2 linked regions of the Thermogemmata fonticola genome follow. The protein of the gene in region 1 interacts with the protein of each later gene in a pairwise test. Links are inferred from orthologs where the notes say so. Each region holds a gene or a part of one and is shown on either strand. Other genes may lie near its edges. The genes, in order: def and H0921_RS04275.

Region 1 (3,062 bases):
TCATTCCGGAACGCCTGCTGCAAGCCGGCTTCCGCCTCCGCCTCTTCAAGGAAAAAGAAGTCAACATCGAAGACGTCTTTATGCGCATCACCAAGGGCATCACAAGCTAATCTGGTTCCCCCGCGCCGGCGGTGCCAGCCCCGGCCTCCCGCTCGTTCTCCAGGATACCTCTGGATTGCACTGTTTCCCTCACTCCCCCCTCATGATCGTGCCGGGCTTTTCCCTTTGATCCCTCCGCATTTTTCGGCTGGCGGCGAAAGCAGGCAGGACGGTCTTTTCTGAATCATTTCCGATTGTGTGCTAGGTTTTTGAATGAAGTGAAAAACGAGAGACACGGGGGCCATTCCAGTTACGGGGGCCATTCCAGCCTGGGAGCAGTCCCTGGAGGTGTGTGGTGCCTGTGCAGTTGCTGGAGCTGTTCGGGGCTTGCCCCATGTCGGCGAGGTACCGGGGCATTTCCAAGAGGAGCCTCGTTAAGCCGGACCGGCTCCACGGAGGAATGGCTCCGATTGGGGGATGGCCGCTCGATGGCGGCTTCGGTGTCCCATCCGCGGGCAGCGATTTGGGCGGAGGTGGCAGGGGTGTGGGGGACGATGGACTTGGATGCATTCGTGCAGTGGTGGCAAGATAATGCCCTGGCTATGGGGGTAGGACTGGGGGTTGCCCTGCTGATCTTGGGGTTCTACGCTTGGCGGCGGCGGCCCTCGGCCACAGAACGTTTAGCGAGTGCCGCAGAAGCTGCGGCAGCCAGCCAGAAGATGGATGCTGCCACCGAGGAAGCCGCCCTGGAATGGGCGCCCCGGCAATTGGCCCTGGCTGAACGGCGCGCCTCTATCCGCAGGGGCGGGGCCGTGGTGCGTGTAACAGTTGCCTCGCCCTTGTTCCATCGCGGGGTGACGGATGGCTTCGTCTTGGATCGTTCCACCGGCGGTTTATGTATTGCTCTGGCCACAGAGGTGCCGCGGGGAGTGGTGCTCAAAGTCCGAGCCGCTCATGCCCCGGATACCGTCGGTTATATCAACGTCATCGTTCGCAACTGCCGCCGCCAGGAGGAATACTACGAAGTCGGTTGTGAGTTCGAGCAAACCCCGCCCTGGAATGTTTTACTTCTCTTCGGCTGATGGAGCGATGCATAGTTTTGGCTGATTGGGGGCTGCATCCGGCGTAGCCCCTGGAGCGCCGGAACCCGTTCCCCCTCCATTTGGGCAATGGGCAGATCAGGTAGAGGGGTGGATGAGCGAGCGCTCCGACGATCCGCTGGTCGTGACGCTATTGGTTCGGTTGAGGATTAGAGCCGGGGGGCGAGATCGGCAGGCAGCAGCCCTTTGCGTTTTTCCTCCTCGAATTCGGCGACGAATTGTTCCAGTTCGCGAGCACTGCGTTCCCGCCCCAGCGATCCCATCCGGTCGATGAAGAGGATGCCGTGGAGGTGGTCGATTTCATGCTGCCAGACGCGGGCGGGCAGATCGTGGCAGAGCATCTCGTAAGGTTCGCCTTGCAGATTGTAGGCTTGCACTTTGACCGTCTTGGCCCGGCGGACGTTCTGGTACAACCCCGGAAAGCTCAGGCACCCTTCACGCCCCACCACCGACCCTTTGCTTTCCAGAATGACCGGATTGATGGCGACGAACTCGTTCTCCTTGTCTTCGGGGTCCGCGGAGAAGTTGAGGACGATGAGTTGCCAGGGGAGAGCGACCTGGGGAGCGGCCAAACCGAGGCCTTCATGCTCATACATCAGTTCGAGCATGCGGGCGGCTACCTGGCGTACCTCGGCCGTGATGGCGGTGACCGGTTGGGCTTTCTGACGCAAGGCCGGATGCGGATATTTGACAATCTTCAGTGATGACGTCATCACGGTTTGTCCTGAAGGCATAAGGCAGGGGCGTAGCATTTCCTCTCTCAGCATTATAGAAGCGCAAGCTGGAGAGCCTCTGGGGCTTGGCGGCGTCATGAGTCCGCTGGTAGGACGGCTTGCGTTGACAGGACTGGTGAGGCGACTCGCTTGGGTGCCTCGATCAGCGGGGAGGCGGATGCATCTCGTCGTTCGGAAATCCCTGGCGGCGGCTATTCGCCGAGCAGTTCCCGGAGCACTTCCGGCGGGGCCGGTTCATAGCTGTAAGGTTCGATGGTCACCGCCGCGCGTCCCTGACTGAGGCTGCGCACTTCGTTGGCGTAGGTGAAGAGCCGGGCCAAGGGCACGCGTGCTACGACTTCGGCACGGTCGCCGGTGGGGCTGAGTTCCTGCTGGTCGATTTCGCCGCGCCGGGCCGCCAGATCGCCCAGGATGTTCCCCAGGAACTGCTGGGGCGTGGTGACGGTGACTTTCATGATCGGTTCGAGCAGGAGGACGTTATCCTGGGTGGCCAATTGGTAGGCGCGAATGGCCGCGGCGACAAAGGCGTCCTCGGAGGAGAGTTGGGGATCGAAGCGGGCCTCCAGGATGCGGGCCTGGGTATGCATGAGGGGATAGCCCAGCTCGCCGGTGGTCAGGGCCTCGCTCAGGGCGCGTTGGGCTGCCGCGAGGAAAGCCGGGGGGATCGGTTGGGTTTCGGTATCCACGGCACAGGTTACTTCCACGGGCTTGTCGCTTTTGTGATTGGTGAAGGCGACGGTCAACTCGGCGAAAGCAGGCTTGTCCCCCAGGCGGTCGATGCGGGCGGTGACAGTGCGCGCTTCCCGCAGCATCTCCCGGTAGCTGACCCGCGGCTTGCCCACCCGCACCTTGAGGCGGAAGTCCCGCTCCAACCGGTGCTTCTTGACTTCCAGATGGAGGGTGCCCATGCCGCTCATGAGCGTCTGCCCCGTCTCCTTATCCGTGCGGACTTTGAACGTCGGGTCCTCCAGTTGCAGCACTTCCAGGGCGAAGGCCAGCTTGTCCTTGTCGGCGCTGCTTTCCGGTTCGATGGACTGGCTGACGACGGCCTCGGCGAAGGTGATCGGTTCCAGCAGGATCGGATGGGCGGTCTCGCACAAGGTATCGCCGGTGACGCTGCCTTTGAGGCCGATGACACAGACGATGTCGCCGGCCGGTCCCCGGTCGATTTCCTCCAGGCCGCGGGCGG
Region 2 (3,318 bases), on another replicon or contig:
CGCTGGACCGCCTCCGGGATCGTATATGCCGGAACCTGGAGTTGGTGACGTCGGGACCACAAAGAGGCAGCCAATTCTTCCGCCGCTTCGGCGGCTGCGGGACGCTGGTCTCCTTGGGCCACCACCACCACCGAGGCTCCCATCGCCGGCACATCTGCATAGGGGAACCCCGCCACAAGGCTGACCGCCAGCACTCCCGGACGTTGTTCGAGTTGCCGGGCCTGCTCCAGGAGTTCGCTCATCGGTGGCTGTTGCGTCTCCTGAGCCAAAATGGGAATGAATAACGGAGGTTTGGCCACAACTGTCACGGGACGGCGTTTCTGCCGAAGGGCACTTATGAGAAGTTGGGCTGCCTTGTATCCGCACTGCCATTGATCCACGTGAGGATAAGTCTGATAGGCAACGATGATGTCGGCCAAGTCAGCCATTTCCGCGGTGACATTGGCATGGAAATCCAAAGTAACAGCTACAGGAATGTCATCGCCGACAGCAGACCGGACGCGGGACAAGAGTTCGGTGTCAGCGCTATGGAAACGGGGCGTGACCATTGCGCCGTGGAGCGCCAGGAGGATGCCATCGGGACGACAACGACGCAATTCCGTGCAGAACCGATCGCAAACCTCATCAAAGAACGCATCGGTCACCGGGCCTCCCGGCGTGGCCCAAGCCATTCCGATCGGGATTGTATCCACACCTTCCTGCGCCAAGGCAGCCAAAAAGCCACCCACTTCATGATGGGCAGGACCCCAGACGGGTATCAACGCCTCCCCCCAACCCAGATAGCCTTCGACAAAGCAGCGGCGATCGGTCCAGCTTCCCACAAAAGTGTTGGACTCGTGCAGGCAACCCGCCACAGCCACACGCATTTCATCGACCTCCCCCCGGCAGTCGGGGCATGATGCCGATCCCTGCTCTCCCAATGCCCGCCAATTCCTGGGACCCACATTCCCGAAAAGGTTTCGATTCACTAATGTGATGTATTAAGTGGGTCTGCTTCCAAACAGATGGTATGGGACTGAAACAAGCATAAAGGCAGAATTATCGGGGGCGACCAGCGTGGCGGGTGTGGATGTCGCGATCGTCGGGGCAACAGGAGCCGTGGGAGACCTGATGCGGCGCGTGCTGCTGGAACGAAAGTTTCCCGTACGCTCGATCAAGTTCCTAGCGTCGGCTCGCAGTACTGGCAAAACCGTTGAATTCGGAGGGCAAATCTACCCTGTGGAAGCCATTCGCGCCGAGGCTTTCGAGGGGGTTCAGATTGTCCTGGGAAGCACTCCAAGCGCAGTGAGCCGGGAATATGCCCCTCTGGCCGCTCGCGCTGGAGCGATCGTCATCGACAATTCCTCAGCTTGGCGAATGGACCCCGATTGCCCACTCGTCGTGCCGGAGGTCAACGCTGAGCAGTTGCACCAAATCAAAAAGGGTATTGTCGCTAACCCGAATTGTGCGGCGATTCCTTTGTGTGTGGCTCTCAAGCCCCTCCATGATCGCTGGCGGGTCAAACGGGTGGTCGTCGCCACGTATCAATCCTCGTCCGGGAAAGGCGCCAAAGGGTTGGTGGATTTCGAGGCGCAATTGCAAGCCTGGGTGCGTGGGGAACCTATCCCCCCTCCTGCAGCCCACCGCGGCCAACTTGCTGGCAATGTCCTGACCCTGGATTGGACTCTCGATACCAACGGATTCACGGAAGAGGAAAACAAGGTCATTCAGGAAACGAAGAAGATCCTGGGCGATACGGGAATCGGAGTGTGTGCCACCTGTGTCCGCGTCCCCGTGAAGGTGGCCCATAGTGAGGCGGTGACCGTGGAGTTTCACCGCACACCTTCAGTGGAGGAAGCACGGGAAGCCCTCCGCCAGGCACCAGGTGTCCGCTTGCTGGATGAACGGCAGGGAGAAGTGCCCCAACCAATCCATGCCGCCGGGACAGACCTGACCTATGTGGGCCGGGTCCGGCAAGACCCCAGCCATCCCCAGGCTTTGTGTTTGTGGCTGGTCGCAGACAATCTGCGTAAAGGGGCCGCCACCAATGCTGTTCAATGTGCAGAAGAGTTGCTGCGCCGCGGGATTGTCACACCCCGCAACTGAACTCCCTGCTCCCAGGGCCGGCACGAGCTGTGCGCAACTTTGCCATCACTCTCCGTTATGACGGTACCGATTTCTGTGGCTGGCAAAGACAGCCAGGACAACGGAGTGTCCAGGAAACGGTCGAGCGGGCGATAGCGGCCATCACTCAGGAGCCTGCCCTGCGTCTCAATGGCAGCGGTCGTACAGATGCTGGAGTTCATGCGCTCAGCCAAGTAGCCAATTTCTTCAGCCAGACACGTTTGAACTGTTCTACGCTCCTGCGGGGCGTCAATTCCCAATTACCTCCTGATGTGGCAGTGACATGCCTGGTGGAAGTGCCCCAAAGCTTCGATGCTAACAAGGATGCCCGCTCCAAGCGTTATCGCTATGTAGTGCAGACAGGAGACCAACCGGACCCGTTTCTCCGCCGCTATGCCTGGTATGTGCGCGGCAAACTAGATGTGGCCGCCATGCAGGAAGCCGCCCGCGCCCTTCTGGGCCGCCATGATTTCTCCGCGTTCGCCACCTCCGGTTCCGAACGGCTCAGCACCCGGCGAACCGTACTGGCCGTTGATCTCTACACCGTAGCACATTGCCTTTTTATCGAGGTGGAAGCCGACGGCTTCCTCTACAACATGGTTCGCACCATCGTCGGCAGCCTGATCGAAGTCGGGCGAGGAAAATGGCCTATCAGCCGCCTGCAGGAAGTTCTGTTCCGTCGCGACCGCCGATCGGCCGGCCCAACTGCACCGCCGCAAGGGCTGTTTCTCCTAAAAGTCCGCTATGAAACTGACCTCGCCATGTCACCATGGTGTAGAGCGCTCCCCCTTACCGCCCCGTCCCCTTTCTCGAACCAGCAGCCTGACCAGTTGGCACTGCTGCCCCTGCTCATCGATGTCCACCAGCCGCCACCCCCAGCGCCATCCCTGCCGGAATCATAGCCTGCCAATACCGACGGCCCAAAAGGTCCGAACTTCTTCGGCCACGTTCCAAATACCACACTACGCCAGAGTTCAGTCCATTCGCTCTCTCGGCTCATCGATCTCAGGAAACCGCTATGAGGTGAATCTTACTTCCACTTGGCCCAAAGGACCAAAGTCGCCCCGGAGATGGTCCCCCGGTTGGGCCAGATAGATGGCCGTGGTCAAACCGGTGGATACATAATCACCGGCGCGCAGTGACAAGCCGTAACGAGGAAGTTCGTTGGCCAGCCAGGCCAAGGCAGCCAGCGGATGCCCAAGCACCGCCGCTCCA

What was found.
Region 2: the proteins of def (region 1) and H0921_RS04275 interact in binary tests that used the Escherichia coli proteins (3 or more experiments, as listed by UniProt). The link is inferred for Thermogemmata fonticola from one-to-one orthologs.

The regions. Positions count from the first base shown.
Region 1 is NZ_JACEFB010000011.1:94,955-98,016, forward strand. Bases 71-2,811 are described here. They hold def (peptide deformylase), read right to left. Parts: upstream 1,853-2,811; coding sequence 1,289-1,852; downstream 71-1,288. Other genes in these bases: H0921_RS13625 (ABC transporter ATP-binding protein), read left to right, coding at 71-110; H0921_RS13630 (PilZ domain-containing protein), read left to right, coding at 528-1,121; H0921_RS13640 (elongation factor G), read right to left, coding at 2,065-2,811. Outside these bases: more of H0921_RS13625, read left to right, coding at 1-70; more of H0921_RS13640, read right to left, coding at 2,812-3,062. UniProt on the Escherichia coli protein: Removes the formyl group from the N-terminal Met of newly synthesized proteins. Requires at least a dipeptide for an efficient rate of reaction. N-terminal L-methionine is a prerequisite for activity but the enzyme has broad specificity at other positions.
Region 2 is NZ_JACEFB010000002.1:166,068-169,385, reverse strand. What follows is about bases 74-3,070. They hold H0921_RS04275 (aspartate-semialdehyde dehydrogenase), read left to right. Parts: upstream 74-1,056; coding sequence 1,057-2,085; downstream 2,086-3,070. Other genes in these bases: truA (tRNA pseudouridine(38-40) synthase TruA), read left to right, coding at 2,115-3,005; H0921_RS04280 (M81 family metallopeptidase), read right to left, coding at 74-866. In the rest of the region: more of H0921_RS04280, read right to left, coding at 1-73; H0921_RS04265 (2-keto-4-pentenoate hydratase), read right to left, coding at 3,120-3,318.